2 regions of the Pseudoalteromonas sp. PSi26 genome follow, and region 2 is predicted to be linked to the other one. Evidence: predicted binding sites of a transcription regulator. Region 2 holds the regulator's gene; the other holds the start of a gene.
What was found. Region 2 encodes LexA, which represses DNA repair genes until DNA is damaged. Its sites were predicted from a motif close to TACTGTATNNNNATACAGTA; they were not measured.

Region 1 (7,953 bases), on a different contig from region 2:
GTAGCTCATTGCTTGTTGAGCAATACTGCCTAAACTCGCCTCCCACTTTGCTGTTAAGTCAGGACTTGCTAAACCTTCAGGCAAAACACTAATTAATGCAAGACCTGTTTCAGTAGCTTTAATTATTTTGCCTTCACGCTTTAAAAAACGCCGTTTAAATAACAACTCTATAATGCCTGCACGAGTAGCCTCTGTACCTAAACCATCAGTATCTTTTAATATTTTTTTGATATGTGGATCTTTTACATAACGGCTAATCCCCGTCATAGCACCTAGTAAAGTTGCATCAGTAAAATGAGCGGGAGGTGAAGTATGCTTTTCTACTACATTACCTTGTGTACATAGCAGGTCCATCCCTTTTTCAAGGTAAGGTAAAGTAGCCTCTTCTTTTAATTCTGATTTACCCATTAATACCTTAAACCCCAAACTGACTTCTTGTTTAGCGTTGGCTTTAAATAACCCACCAGCAATTGTCACCTCTGCTTTAGTTTCGTTATAAATATAGTCTGGGTAAAACTGAATCAAATAATGTCTACAAATAAGCTGATACACTTTTGCTTCATCCTTGGCTAAGCTAGCTGACTTTAATTGCTTTGCCGTAGGTACTATAGCGTGATGCGCAGCTACTTTTGAGTCATTAAAGCACTTACTGCGCTGCTTATCATTTGCACCATTTACTAACTCCACTTTTTGACCGTCATTAGTTGCAATTGCTTTTAAAATTGAAGGTGCATCTAAATGATGTTCTTTAGGCAAATATCGATTATCTGAGCGAGGATAAGTAATTAATTTATGGCGCTCATAAAGTGTTTGGCAAATATCAAGCACCTGTTGGGCAGCCATACCAAATGCCTTTGCTGCATCTATTTGCAGTGCTGATAGATTATAAGGTAGAGGTGCACTTTGCTTTTTTTGTTTTTGTTCAAGCGATGTCACCTCTCCTGTTTGATTAGTTATACGCGAAGCCACGTTTTCGGCCAATGCTTTATTTAGCACTCGCCCCTCTTCATCTTGATAAGGTTCGCAAGCTTTACTCGGTACCCATTTTGCTTTAAATACCTGCTTCTCAGGAGTAACTAAACTAGCTAGCACCTCATAAAATGGTTTTGATATAAAATTAGCTATCTCAGTGTCACGATTTACCACTAAACCCAAAATTGGCGTTTGTACGCGCCCAACTGAGAGTACATTACCAAACCCTGCTTTTTGTCCCGCTAAAGTATAAGCCCGAGTGAGGTTCATACCAAAAAGCCAATCAGCTCGAGAACGTGCAAGTGCTGATACACTTAGTGGAATAAATTCCCGATTAGAGTGCATACTACCAAGCGCTTTTTTAACTGCAGCTAAGTTTAAATCGCTTATAAGTAGACGCTGAATACCTTGCTTTTTAGCTTTGCTTATTTTGGCTTGTTCTATCACTTCATCTACAAGTAACTGCCCTTCACGGTCGGGATCGCCAGCATGAACTAACGTTGATGCCTGTTTAATTAGTTTTTTTAAAATAGTTAATTGCTTACGAGTTTTAGGTTTAGCTTTTAACCGCCATTGCTCAGGTACTATAGGGAGATGTTCTAATTGCCATTTTTTATAGCGTGTATCGTAATCATCTGGTTCAGCTTGTTCTAACAAATGGCCAATACACCACGAGACACAATCACCATTGGCGACTTCAATGTAACCGTCGTGTTTTTTATGTGGTTTTGGGAGCGCATCTGCAATTGCACGTCCAAGTGATGGTTTTTCTGCGATGTAGAGTTTCATGCGCTAGCCTACAACTGGTTATATAAACAGTAGTTTAGCATAACTATTTTAAAGAGGGGGAGTTTTTGATTTATTGTCGGTTCAATAGATAGATACTGGTAATAATTTGTAAAACTCAAAGCTGGGCTACTAATTAAGCCCAGCTTTATAATTTGAGCATTACCTCACATCAATAGGGTCAGACTCTTTTGCCTTACCTTGTAATATAGATATTTCAACTCGGCGATTCCGGCGTCGGTCTTCATTTGTCTCGTTAGGCACAAGCGGCCGAGTTTCAGCTCGCCCTACAACCATCATTCGTGTTTTATCAAACCCTTGAACTGTTTGCAATTCGCTAGCAACAGCCACTGCACGCTTAGACGACAAATCCCAGTTATTTACATATAACTCATTTGATACCTGAAAATCATCTGTATGCCCTGATACTGTAATTTCACCTGGTACGTCTTTTAAAAGTTCGCCAATGTCTTGAATAATCGGTTTAAACTTAGGTTGTAAAAAAGCACTGCCCGAAGGAAACGAGCCATTTTCTCTAATACGAATAATAATTTGCTGACCTAATGATTCAAGTTCTATGGCACCATCTATTATTTGCCTTTCTAACTGCTGCGCTATTTTTTTAACTAGCTCATTTGTTTGCTCTTGATCTGCAGCGGATATTGCTTGTTCTGATGACTGCTCTTGTGAGGTGCTTCTAGATTCACCGCCACGTTTATCGCCTCGCTGTTCTTGCCTGCCGCCCGCTGAACTTTCATCACCAGCCTGAAACTCTAGCATTTGCTGGGTCATTTCAACGGTTTGCTGTTGAATAGTTTCAATAGGTGTAGGTTCTGGCTTACCTGGGGTAAATTCCATAGCGATAACCGATGTCCCTTTTGGGATATCTTTAACCTCAATTTTATTTTGCACACCAAAAGCAAACTTCATAGAACCTGCAATTTGTTTAAATTTAAGTACATCCATTTCTGAGAATGCCAATAAGAGTACAAAAAAGCACATCAATAGCGACATTAAATCAGCAAATGTACCCATCCAAGCAGGCAAACCGGGGGGCGGGCATTTGCACTCTTCATCAGACATGGTTACTCCTCGGTATCAACTTTACGTTTAGACTCAGCCAAGTAATTTTTCAAAATACCTTCAATAACTTTGGGGTTTTGACCATCTTGAATTCCTAAAATAGCATCAAGAATCAAACGCTGATTCATCGCTTCTTCGTCTTTACGCAGCTCGAGTTTTACCTGAATTGGAATTGCTACTACATTCGCCAAAAATGCCCCATACAGGGTGGTCAATAGTGCCACGGCCATTGCAGGTCCGATCGCTTTGGGGTCGTCCATGTTTGATAACATGGCAACGAGGCCTATCAATGTACCAATCATTCCCATTGCGGGAGCTATGTCGGCAAGTGCTTTAAATAAGCCAGCACCTAGTTCATGACGGGTGGTGGTTAGAGAAATATCTTTTTGAAGTGTAGCGCGCACAACATCTGCGTCATGACCGTCAACAAGCATGTCAACGCCTTTACGCATAAATGGGTTTGGGATTTCTGCTTCTTCGAGTGCTAAAAAGCCACCTTTACGAGCAGAATCCGCAAGCTCTACTGCTTTTTCTATTAACTCTTCAGGCGACTCAATTTTAAACATGAATGCCTTACCAACTACCTTACCTATCCCTAAAAACTGAGACATAGTGAAGTTTGATAAAACAATAAACAGCGAGCCACCAAATACAATTACACTTGAAGGCGCATCGGCAAACATGCCCATTTCACCGCTACTACTCATAAACATAGACATGACAATTAAGCCTATTGCGCCTAGGATCCCTATTATGGTTGCTAAATCCACATTTCCTCCAGAGATTTCATGTTTAAATGCCTTATCATAAACTTTTTATTATTAACTGCTTATCGGCAACATACTGAATTGCTTAAGTCATTTTTGTAAATAAACATAAAAGTTATATTTATTATTTTATATCAAGTTAGACGCTCTGCCTAATTATCGAGTTTTCCTGACTAATTACACTGATTGACACGCGATTAATCGTGCTAAATGTAAAAAACTCATATCATCCTTTGACCTAGTTTAGCATTCCCCCTAAAATTGGCTCCTAAATTTATCATGCAAGCTGAAATAAAGATGGCGACTAAAAAACCTGAAAACTTAAGTTTCGAAAAAGCACTAGAAGAATTATCAACAATTGTTAGTGAAATGGAACAAGGTGATTTATCGCTTGAACAATCATTAAAGCAGTTCGAGCGTGGTATTGCACTCGCTGGTGCGTCATCTGAAAAATTACAGCAAGCAGAACAAAAAGTATCTATCCTAATGGGCAGTGGCGAAAAGTCAGCACTTACAAACTTTAATAATGATATGGAATAGTTGTGAGCATAAAAGACTATATTGAACGTGCTCAAATAGATGTAGCTACTACACTCAATAGCTACTTTGAACAACCGCTCGATAGTGATAAAACAATAAAAGAAGCCACTCATTACAGTTTATTTAATGGTGGAAAAAGGCTACGCCCTTTTTTGGTGTACGCTGTTGGTGAAATGCTAGGCGCTAAAAAAAGTGACTTAGACGTTTTGGCTGCAGCCATAGAATGCATTCATAGTTATTCATTAGTACATGACGACCTACCAGCTATGGATGATGATGATTTACGCCGCGGCTACCCCACTTGTCATATTGTATATGGTGAAGCGCAAGCCATTTTAGCGGGTGATGCATTACAAACTCTCGCCTTTGAACTTATAGCCACACATAACTTTAATTGCTCAGCCCAATCACAAGTAAAAATGATTGCTGCACTTGCACATGCATCAGGTATTGAAGGGATGGTGGCAGGACAAGGTTTAGACATTGCCGCAACTGACAAAGTTGTTTCTGTACAAGAGCTTGAGCGCATCCATAAGTTAAAAACCGGTGCACTAATTAACTGTGCGATAACACTAGGTGCACTGTGCAGTGAAAAAGCAGATGAACAAACTTTAGAAAACTTAAGCGTTTTTGGGTATGCTATAGGGCTGGCATTTCAAGTACACGACGATATTTTAGACGTGGAAGGCGACACCTTTATACTAGGTAAACCACAAGGCTCAGATATAGAAGCGAATAAAGCGACATACCCGGCGTTATTAGGTATGCTAGGCGCTAAAGAAAAGGCGCAAAATTTAATAACACAAGCCCACGAAGCGTTAGCACTTATTGATGCAGATACCACGCTTCTTGCGTCGCTGGCAAATTACCTTATTGAACGTGACCACTAGTCACAGTTTAAGCGTATTGCAAATAGCACTGACATTATTACTTAACATTCGTTGTTCACTCCCATTTGAAAGCGAATGTGATCGAAGGATATAAAAAAGCCATGACACTTGATAGTAGCAAGTATCCATTACTTAACTTGGTTGACAAACCAGCTCAATTACGAGACTTAGCGCAAGATAAACTTCCCGAGTTTAGCAATGAACTACGAGAGTATTTACTTAACTCTGTATCGCAAAGTAGCGGTCATTTAGCGTCTGGTTTAGGCACAGTTGAGCTTACAGTTGCACTTCATTATGTATATAACACACCAGAAGATCGTGTAGTGTGGGATGTTGGGCATCAAGCCTACCCGCATAAAATCTTAACGGGTCGCCGCGACCAAATGCATACTATTCGCCAAAAGGATGGTCTGCACCCATTCCCATTTAGGGATGAAAGTGACTACGACACATTCAGTGTTGGCCATTCTAGCACCTCAATTTCTGCAGCTTTGGGCATGTCAATTGCAGCGCAAAAAGAAGGCGCAGGACGTAAAACGGTTGCAGTTATTGGTGATGGCGCTATTACTGCGGGTATGGCATTTGAGGCGATGAACCATTTAGGCGATGTAAAATCAGACATGCTTATTATTCTAAATGATAACGAAATGTCGATTTCAGAAAACGTTGGCGCATTAACCAACCACTTTGCGCGTATTCTATCTGGTAGCTTTTACACCAACATTCGCGAAGGAAGTAAAAAGTTACTGTCTGGCGTACCGCCTGTTAAAGAACTTGCCAGCAGAATGGAAGAACATCTTAAAGGCATGGTTATCCCTGGTACGTTTTTTGAAGAACTTGGCTTAAATTATATTGGCCCAATTGATGGGCACGATGTAAACATGCTGGTTGATACATTACGTAATATGCGTAATTTAAAAGGTCCACAACTTCTTCATATAAAAACGCAAAAAGGCAAGGGTTACAAGCCAGCTGAAGCCGACCCTATTGGTTACCACGGCGTCCCTAAGTTTGATCCAAACACATCTAGCTTGCCTAAATCAAAACCGGGCGCCCCTACTTTTTCAAAAGTATTTGGCGACTGGCTATGCGACATGGCGCAGCAAGATGATAAGTTAATGGCTATCACTCCTGCCATGCGTGAAGGCTCGGGCATGGTGCGCTTTTCAAAAGAACATGCTGATAAATATTTTGACGTCGCAATTGCTGAACAACATGCAGTAACTCTAGCCGCAGGTTTTGCATGTGAAGGCTTAAAGCCTGTTGTTGCTATCTATTCAAGCTTTTTACAACGCGCGTACGATCAATTAATTCACGATGTTGCACTGCAAAACTTACCCGTATTATTTGCCATAGACCGAGCAGGTATTGTGGGTGCCGATGGCGAAACACACCAAGGCGCATACGATCTCAGCTTTATGCGTTGTATTCCTAATATGGTTATTATGGCACCTAGCGATACTAATGAATGCCGCCAAATGTTGTACACCGGTTACAAAGCTAATTGCCCGGTTGCTATTCGTTACCCTCGCGGAAGCGCTGGTACGGCAGATATTCAGAGCGATATGCAACTTTTCGAAATTGGTAAAGCAAATACAGTAAAAGAAGGTTCAAAGATTGCCATTTTGTCATTTGGTACATTGCTTGAAAACGCACAACTTGCTGCAACTGAACTTAATGCAACACTTGTTAACATGCGCTTTATAAAGCCACTTGATACCTCTCTGCTAAACGACATTATTAAAAATCACGATGTTATAGTTACCCTCGAAGATAACGCCATTGCCGGAGGTGCAGGCTCTGCGGTTAACGAATACTTAGCTAGCCAACAGGCCAATGTTAAAATACTTAACCTAGGTATTCCTGATGAGTTTATTAAGCACGGCACGCAAGACGAAATGCACGATGAAATGGGCTTAGGCGAGCAAGGTATCCTTAGCGCTATTGAATCCTTTATGCTTAAGTAATCTTGCGCTATATAAAAAGAGGCCAACAACTGGCCTCTTTTTATACCTATTTACCTTTCCTGCTTAACGCATCCACACTTTTATATCAGCCAAACCATTTCGCTGTAACATACTTAGCTGCTGCTCTACGTTAGAATTCTGCTCAAACTCAAATGCATCTAGCTGCTCGTCAAAAGTAATGTGGGCTACGCCATCACCGCCGCGTTTTTTAACTTGATGAAGTGAAATATCAGCTAAATTAATAGAGGTTTCCCAACCAATTACCTGTCCACCAAGTAAAGGTAATGGGTAGAAAGACCAACCAATTGAGGCTGTTATATTTGTCATATTACCGTTAGGTAGTTGGAATGAATACTCTGCAATCGCTTTGCAAAGTTCTGACGCGTAACTATCTATTTTATTGCATTTAAAGTCGCGTAATAGCAGTAAAAACTCATCACCACTCCAGCGCGCTACATAATCAGAACCTTGGGTACGCGAGTTTAGTAAAGCTGCCATTTGCTGTAAGCAGCTATCACCAGCAATTGGACCAAATGCATCATTTATACGGCTAAAGTTGTCAAAATTAATTATTACAAGCACCAGTGATTTACCCTGTGCCTGTAATGATTGCGAATTACGTTGAAAGTGTTCTATGTCTTTTGGTAGCTGATCAAACAAAAAGCGACGGCTACGCAAGCCTGTTAGCTCATCTGAGTGACTAACTAGCTTCAGCTGTGAATTAACTTGCCCTAATTTATCATTTGCTTGGCGCAGCTCTAAAGTCCGCTCTGTAATTAAACCTTCAAGCACCTTTTGTTTTCTGCGCTCTTGCGCCTTGAGCACCCAGAATACTAAATAAAGGAGTAAAATAAAGCCACTTGTGATCAGCAACCTAAAATAAATTGTTTCATCAAAACGCTCAGGCACTATAAAGCCATACTCTACATCTTGTGCCTTTGACCAATC
Region 2 (7,953 bases):
AATTTTTCGCTGACTTTACGGCAGTTTTTACGCCCACCATTTTGCCAACATTGTAGTTGATGCCCAAACTCCCATGCCGATACAATATGCTCCCATTCAATACGTAAGGCGCGCTGGTTTACTTTGCCTGAGCGGGTAAATGTATTACGAGGTACATAGCCACAACCCGTTGGATCTGGCACTAGTTTTTTACCTTGTTTTTTAATATCACAACCGCAATACAGGCTTTTTGCATTGTTCGGTAGTGTTTTTATTAAGTGCTTTTTAGCAGTAGAGAAACGAGTAAAGTCTTTACTTGATACCGAAAAACAGACACAGCAAGCCAGTAAGGCCAAAATCAATCGGGTCATATCCATCACATACGTGAACTACAGGAGCGCCTAGTTTACTGGGTTAACAGGCAAACATACACTTATTTAAAACTGCGTTTAATCCTTATGTTTTGCAATAGCAGCAAAAAACCACTTAAACAAAAAAGTACACTGGTTGCTGCAAAGCTAATTAATAAAGGATTATTAAAGTTTTCACGTTCATCGTAATCCATAATATGTAGCATCCAAAAAAAGTCGAAAATTCGCCACAGTGTACTGCGCACAGTAATCACTTTGCCTGTATCTGATGACAAATAGAGGGTGGTGCTAAATGTATCGTTAAATTGTACTTGCCATACATTTTTTTTATAACCGCTTTCTCGTGGTCCTACAGCTAATAATGCGGTACTTTCGGGTTGAGCATCAATAAGTAAATGTGCGTGCGCATTAGCAATTATTTGCTGTTTATTCGGCGCTTTAAATGGTTGCCCAGTAATGCCATTAAAGCTTTGTTGGTTGTCTTTACTGGTTACAGTTATAAGTGGGGTGGATAAGAAATGTGTGAAGGTTATTTTGATCGGATTGGTTACTTTGGTTGCGATATCATCAATTGATGCGACGTAATCATGGCTTTTAAAAGGGTTGGCTAGCGTGCGTGTTGCTAGGTGTTTACCATGTACTTTTTCAAGCGGGATGGCGCTCATAACCAAACCGCCAAGCAACCAAGCTAGTATTTGTATTCCTAATAAATAGCCCAACCATTTATGAAGTTTACGTGCTGGTTTAAAAATTTTTTTCATGTGTGTTTATCATATTATTTTTAAAAGACATTTTACGCGATGGTTGAGCAAGGTGGGTGCGACAAAATGTCGCACTAATACATTAAAATAGCGTTTCAGCACAATAGCGCCAATTGTAAGCAGCAATAGCACTCTAAAATAAGAGTATTGCCATATAAAACGTCTATTTATAGGGTGTTGATTTGGTATAAAGGTAAAACTGCGTTAAAGTTTGCATGGTAACCATTAGAGGATAAATACGAGACAATGTCGGAAATTCAATTTTTAAATGTAGATCTAGAGCTTGAGTCAAAACAAGATATTAGTGTTCTGGTGGCCGATCTAAAAAAAGTCGCAACGATTTTACATTATGACAAAGACGAATACCGTCAATTAGCACGTATTGAGGTAGCTGGCGATGTAAAATCACCAGACAAAGCAATAAACCATATATGTGAGCTTATTGAATCGTGTTCACGCAATGCATTAAAGCAATGGTTAAGCTGCTCACGTAGAACGTTTGATATAGGGTTTGAGTCAGGCACATCGCCAAAGTGTTTTAATCAAGCTTTACATGCAGATACACTACTTCGTATATCTGCTATTGGCGCGGGTATGGAAATAACAATTTACCCTCTCGAGAAGTAACCTACGCTTTTCGCTCAACAACTGCTGCGGTCATTTTTGATACGCAGCACAGTTCGTTACGGCTGTTTGTGATTTTTATTTCCCAAACTGAACTACGTTTTCCAATATGAAATGCGCGTGCTGTTGCCGTTAATGTACCATTACGAGAAGCCTTTAAATGGCTTGCACTTATTTCTTGCCCAACACAGTAAAATTTTGTGAAATCGACAACAAAATTAGCAGCATAGCTGGCTACCGTTTCTGCCAGTACAACGTTAGCGCCGCCATGAACCATGCCAATAGGATTATGATGTGCAGGGATTGCAGGCATAGTTGCGACTAAGTAATCATCGCCTATCTCTGTTATTTCGATTCCCATGGTTTTCATTAGGGTACCTTGACCATTAATGCCTTCGTCCAATTGTTTACACAATGCTAATGTAATGGGTTGATGCCAAATACTCATATAGATTCCTTTAAATTTAATGAAGCAAGTTACTATTTTTATAGGCTATATTAGAAAGCCCCTAAAATGTACACGTAAGAAAGTAATTTGGCTATTTGAACGGGTAATTTAAATTTGCGATTTTTATTTAACTGTATATACTCACAGTTAAATGTACTGTATGGAAAACCAGTTGTATGCGCCCATTAACTAAACGCCAAGCTCAAATACTCGAATTAATTAAAGTGTTTATTAAAGACACTGGTATGCCGCCTACACGTGCCGAAATAGCACAAACGTTAGGGTTTAAAAGTGCAAATGCCGCTGAAGAACATTTAAAAGCCCTTGCCAAAAAAGGGGTGATTAAAATGAAACCAGGCGCAAGCCGAGGGATTCAACTTGTTGAAGAAGAGGAACCGGAGCAATTGGGTTTACCGCTTATTGGCCGAGTTGCAGCAGGTTCACCCATTTTGGCGCAAGAGCATGTTGAAAGCCACTGTAAAATTGACCCGTTAATGTTCAAACCAGCTGCTGACTTTCTACTGCGCGTAAATGGTATGAGTATGAAAGATATAGGCATTATGGATGGCGATTTACTTGCTGTGCATAAAACACAAGTGGCTGAAAATGGTCAAGTTGTGGTTGCCCGTGTTGATGACGATGTAACCGTAAAACGTATTGAAAAGGCAGGTCGTCAGGTATTACTTCATGCCGAAAATGACGAGTTTGCACCAATTAAGGTCGACCTCGAAACTGAGTCATTCAACATTGAAGGCTTAGCAGTGGGTGTTATTCGTAACGCGGACTGGATGTAGTTTTTTCTTATTTTATGAAAAGCGCACTATTTTGGTGCGTATTTTTATTTTTTTAAATTTATTTGTTTTTTATTCACACTCTTTCATTTCATCCTTAGCCCTTACTACCTCTCGATTTGAGCCATTTTTTTCTACGCTAAACTAAATCAACGCTCTACTTTTTACATATTTATTGTTTGTTTTTAATACAAAAAACTTGCATGCTGGTTAAATATTAACTAATTGTTAATGAACTGACGCTGGCAATACTCATCGCTTTTAAGTTTTGAGCACACACAATAAATTTGTTGCTAGCGCAGTGAATGCCAATTTTTATAAATAAAACGGCATTAATAAAAAAATAAAAATAACGAATTGGCGTTTAAGCCGTATGCCTCTTCGCTTTGCACTAGCAACAGCATCAAAGGAGTCGTCACATGGGTAAACTTAGTTGTACCTTGTGGCTTATATTGTGTGCTTTTCCGCAGTTAGCCTTGGCAAATAGCCAATTTAATATGCGTAAAGGCGTTACAGATATAAGTGAAAATGTTTACGAATTACACATGACCATATTTTTTATATGTTGTGTGATTGGGATAATAGTGTTTGCCATTATGCTTTGGGCACTCATTCATCATCGCAAATCTAAAGGAGCGGTTCCCGCTCAATTCCACGAAAGCACCAAAGTAGAAATTCTTTGGACAGCCATTCCATTTGTTATTTTAATTGCTATGGCAGTGCCTGCTACAAAAACCTTAATCGCTATGGAAGATGCCAGTAAAGCCGACTTAACAATTAAAGTTACAGGTTCACAGTGGAAATGGCATTATGAATACATGGGAGAAGATGTAGAGTTTTACTCAATGCTTGCAACTCCTCAGGATGAAATAACTAATTTAGCTGATAAAAACCCAAATTATTTACTTGAGGTAGACAAACCCCTCGTACTACCAATTAATCAAAAAATTCGTTTTTTAATGACCTCAGATGATGTTATCCACTCTTGGTGGGTACCAGACTTTGCCGTTAAAAAAGACGCCAATCCAGGCTTTATTAACGAAACATGGACCAACATAAACGAAGAAGGTATTTACCGAGGTCAGTGTGCCGAGCTGTGCGGTAAAGACCACGGGTTTATGCCTGTTGTAGTTGAGGCTAAATCTGAGGCTGATTTTAAAGTATGGCTTGCCGATGCTAAACAAGCTAAGCAACAAGCAGCTTTAGCTGATGCAGCTTTACTTGATCAAACATTACCTAAAGAAGAGCTAATGGAGCTGGGCGCTCAAGTATACATGGCAAGTTGTGCAGCATGTCATCAACCTACGGGGTTAGGGCTACCGGGCGTATTTCCGGCTCTAAAAGGCAGCCCAATTGTACTTGGCGATATAAAAGGTCATATAGACATACTTATTCATGGGAGCCCAGGTACGGCAATGCAATCATTTGCCAAGCAGTTATCTATAAAACAATTGGCTGCGGTTATTACTTACAAGCGCAATGCATGGGGTAACGATACCGGTGATGTTATTCAGCCTAGTGAGATTCAAGCAGCACTTGATGCCGACGCGGAGGCTAACTAATGAGTAGCATAGCAGAACAACCAAACGCCAATGAAGCGCATCATGCTCATCATCCAGCTAAAGGCTTTAAACGCTGGCTTTATACAACAAATCATAAAGATATTGGTAGCTTATATTTAATATTTTCGCTGACCATGTTTTTAATTGGTGGCGCCATGGCTATGGTGATCAGGGCCGAACTATTTCAGCCTGGGTTGCAGTTGGTCGATCCCCACTTTTTTAATCAAATGACTACAGTTCACGGTTTAATAATGGTGTTTGGCGCCGTTATGCCTGCCTTTACGGGATTAGCCAATTGGATGATACCGTTAATGATAGGTGCGCCAGATATGGCATTACCTAGAATGAATAACTGGAGTTTTTGGATTTTACCTTTCGCATTTTTAATTTTGCTTGCGTCTTTATTTATGCCTGGAGGGGGTCCTGCTTTTGGCTGGACCTTCTATGCTCCGCTTTCAACCACATACAGTAACGACAATACTGCCTTGTTTGTATTTGCTGTGCACATAATGGGCATTAGCTCGATTATGGGGGCTATTAACGTGGTGGTTACTATAGTTAACTTACGCGCTCCTGGTATGACGTGGATGAAACTCCCTCTGTTTGTATGGACATGGCTAATAACGGCATTTTTGCTCATTGCTGTTATGCCCGTTTTGGCAGGGGCGGTGACCATGGTTTTAACCGATAAATATTTTGCGACTAGCTTTTTTGACGCTGCCGGTGGTGGCGATCCGGTGATGTTCCAGCATATATTTTGGTTTTTTGGCCACCCCGAAGTTTACATCATGATTTTGCCAGCCTTTGGTATCATTTCAACTATAGTGCCTACTTTTTCGCGTAAAAAGCTATTTGGTTATGCATCTATGGTTTATGCCACGTCATCTATAGCACTGCTAAGCTTTATTGTGTGGGCGCATCACATGTTTACCACCGGTATGCCGGTAGCTGCAGAGCTATTTTTTATGTACTCCACAATGCTGATATCGGTACCTACCGGCGTGAAAGTATTTAATTGGGTAGCCACCATGTGGCGCGGTTCGATTAGCTTTGAAGTCCCTATGATGTTCAGCATTGCCTTTATAGTGTTGTTTACATTAGGTGGTTTTTCAGGGTTGATGCTTGCTATTACCCCCGCCGACTTTCAATACCACGATACTTATTTTGTAGTGGCTCATTTTCATTATGTATTAGTGACTGGAGCAGTATTTTCTATCATGGCTGGTGCTTATTACTGGCTGCCCAAATGGACCGGCAATATGTTTAATATCACGTTGGCTAAATGGCACTTTTGGTTGTCGTTAGTCAGTGTAAATGTGCTGTTTTTCCCAATGCATTTTGTGGGGTTAGCTGGTATGCCTCGTCGTATTCCGGACTATGCACTGCAATTTGCAGACTTCAACGCAATTATAAGTATTGGTGGCTTTGCATTTGGTTTATCTCAACTGTTGTTTGTGGTGGTTGTTTTTAAATGTGCCAGAGGTGGCGAAAAAGTCCCTGCTAAAGTTTGGGATGGTGCAGAAGGTTTAGAGTGGGAAGTTGAATCCCCTGCGCCATACCACACTTTTTCAACACCACCGGAAATTAAGTAATGACACATGCACCACTTCTTAAGCGCTTAATACTTATCAGCATAGGTATGTTTGCGTTTGCGTTTGCGTTAGTACCGTTATACGACGTGTTTTGTGATTTAACAGGGCTTAATGGGAAGCCATCGTTAGAGCAAGCACAACAAAGTACTATGGTTCAGCAAACAAGGGACGTCAGCGTGAGTTTTACTACCCATGCGCAAAGTGGTGCACCTTTTGAAGTGAAATCAAAAGAGTACAGTGTGGTTGTAAAACCCGGAGAAATGCGAGAAGTCGTTTTTAGCGCAAAAAATAGTAGTGAACTCGATAAAGTTATGCAGGCAGTACCGTCTGTTTCACCAGGCAAAGCGGCAAAATATTTACACAAAATGGCCTGCTTTTGCTTTGATCAACAACCCCTAAAAGCGGGAGAAGAGCTCGAATTTAAATTGCTTTTTTATGTTGATACAGCGCTTCCAGGTGATGTTGAAGAGCTAACTTTGTCTTACACCGTATTTGATATTAGTGAGCAACTAGTTGCCAGTAATAACTAGCAACAAACACTAGTGCGAAACTAGGAGCAAGTAAAATGAATCAAGAACATGAGCATTATTACGTACCAGAGCAAAGCCCGTGGCCCATTGTAGGGGCGGTTGCGTTGTTTTTTATCGCCGTAGGCGCAGGCTTAACTGTTATGGAGGTTGGAAAAGAAGGAGGTAGCGGTGTTTATTTGCTTTATGCCGGTATAGCCGTTCTTTTATATATGTTATTTGGCTGGTTTAAAAATGTTATACACGAGTCAGGCCAAGGGTTGTACTCAGCACAAATGGATCGTTCTTTTCGACAAGGCATGAGTTGGTTTATTTTTTCTGAGGTTATGTTTTTTATGGCCTTTTTTGGTGCGTTATTTTACGCGCGTATGATTTCGGTGCCTTGGTTGGGGGGCGCGGGTAACAACGCTATGACCAATGAGGTTTTGTGGCCTACTTTTGAAGCTATGTGGCCTTTAGTTGTTACACCTTCCGGTGATACAACCCAAGCTATGGGGTGGCAAGGGCTACCATTAATTAATACCTTAATTTTAATCGCGTCATCAGTTACGTTGCATTTTGCCCATGTCGCAATGGAAAACAATAAACGCAAACCACTTAAAGTATTTTTAGGGCTTACGGTGCTATTAGGTGTGTGCTTTTTAGCATTGCAAGTAGAAGAATATGTTCATGCATATAACGACCTAAACTTAACATTAGATGCCGGTGTTTACGGGAATACATTCTTTTTGCTTACTGGCTTTCATGGCATGCATGTCACGCTTGGAGCCGTACTTTTATTTGTTATTTTAATACGAATATTAAAAGGGCATTTTACAAAAGAAAAGCACTTTGCATTTCAAGCTGCTGCTTGGTATTGGCATTTTGTTGATGTGGTATGGCTGTGCTTATTTGTATTTGTATATGTGCTGTAACGTTTATGGGCGAACTGTTTGCCTTTATAAAACCGAGCTTAACTGCTGCAATTGCAACCACTAATACAATAACCGAAAACAACACTCGGCGACCTAAAAAATGAGACATAGGTCGTCCGTTTGTTTTCCCTGACACCATAATAAATAACGCTCTAAATAAGTTAAAAAGTATAAACATTAACAACAGTACAATAATAATTTTAATAATCACTGAGTTGACCCTTTATGCAAGTAGTTTTAAGGCACAAACAAAAGCTTAGTTCAATAATCACAATTTGTATGGTTGTGGTTGTTGTGCTGGTATGTGTGCGCCTAGGTTTTTGGCAATTAGAACGAGGTGAAAAAAAACAGCAACAGCTCACTGCCATTGCTCAAATACAAACT

Region 1: ACFI34_RS17855 (DNA topoisomerase III) is a predicted target of LexA. The motif match lies at 1,774-1,793, and genes of this name have one in related genera.

The regions. Positions count from the first base shown of each region.
Region 1 covers NZ_JBHNYT010000022.1:43,662-51,614, reverse strand. Annotated here, with positions in the region: gene ACFI34_RS17855 (DNA topoisomerase III) at 1-1,761, opposite strand, end outside; gene ACFI34_RS17850 (flagellar motor protein MotB) at 1,921-2,841, opposite strand; gene pomA (flagellar motor protein PomA) at 2,844-3,611, opposite strand; gene ACFI34_RS17840 (exodeoxyribonuclease VII small subunit) at 3,906-4,148, shown strand; gene ispA ((2E,6E)-farnesyl diphosphate synthase) at 4,151-5,038, shown strand; gene dxs (1-deoxy-D-xylulose-5-phosphate synthase) at 5,140-7,005, shown strand; gene ACFI34_RS17825 (diguanylate cyclase domain-containing protein) at 7,069-7,953, opposite strand, start outside.
Region 2 covers NZ_JBHNYT010000015.1:28,970-36,922, forward strand. Annotated here, with positions in the region: gene ACFI34_RS15085 (endonuclease) at 1-350, opposite strand, end outside; gene ACFI34_RS15090 (hypothetical protein) at 413-1,111, opposite strand; gene ACFI34_RS15095 (hypothetical protein) at 1,358-1,738, shown strand; gene ACFI34_RS15100 (PaaI family thioesterase) at 1,740-2,183, opposite strand; gene lexA (transcriptional repressor LexA) at 2,360-2,977, shown strand; gene coxB (cytochrome c oxidase subunit II) at 3,394-4,536, shown strand; gene ctaD (cytochrome c oxidase subunit I) at 4,536-6,128, shown strand; gene ACFI34_RS15120 (cytochrome c oxidase assembly protein) at 6,128-6,658, shown strand; gene ACFI34_RS15125 (cytochrome c oxidase subunit 3) at 6,694-7,569, shown strand; gene ACFI34_RS15130 (DUF2909 domain-containing protein) at 7,469-7,780, opposite strand; gene ACFI34_RS15135 (SURF1 family protein) at 7,795-7,953, shown strand, end outside.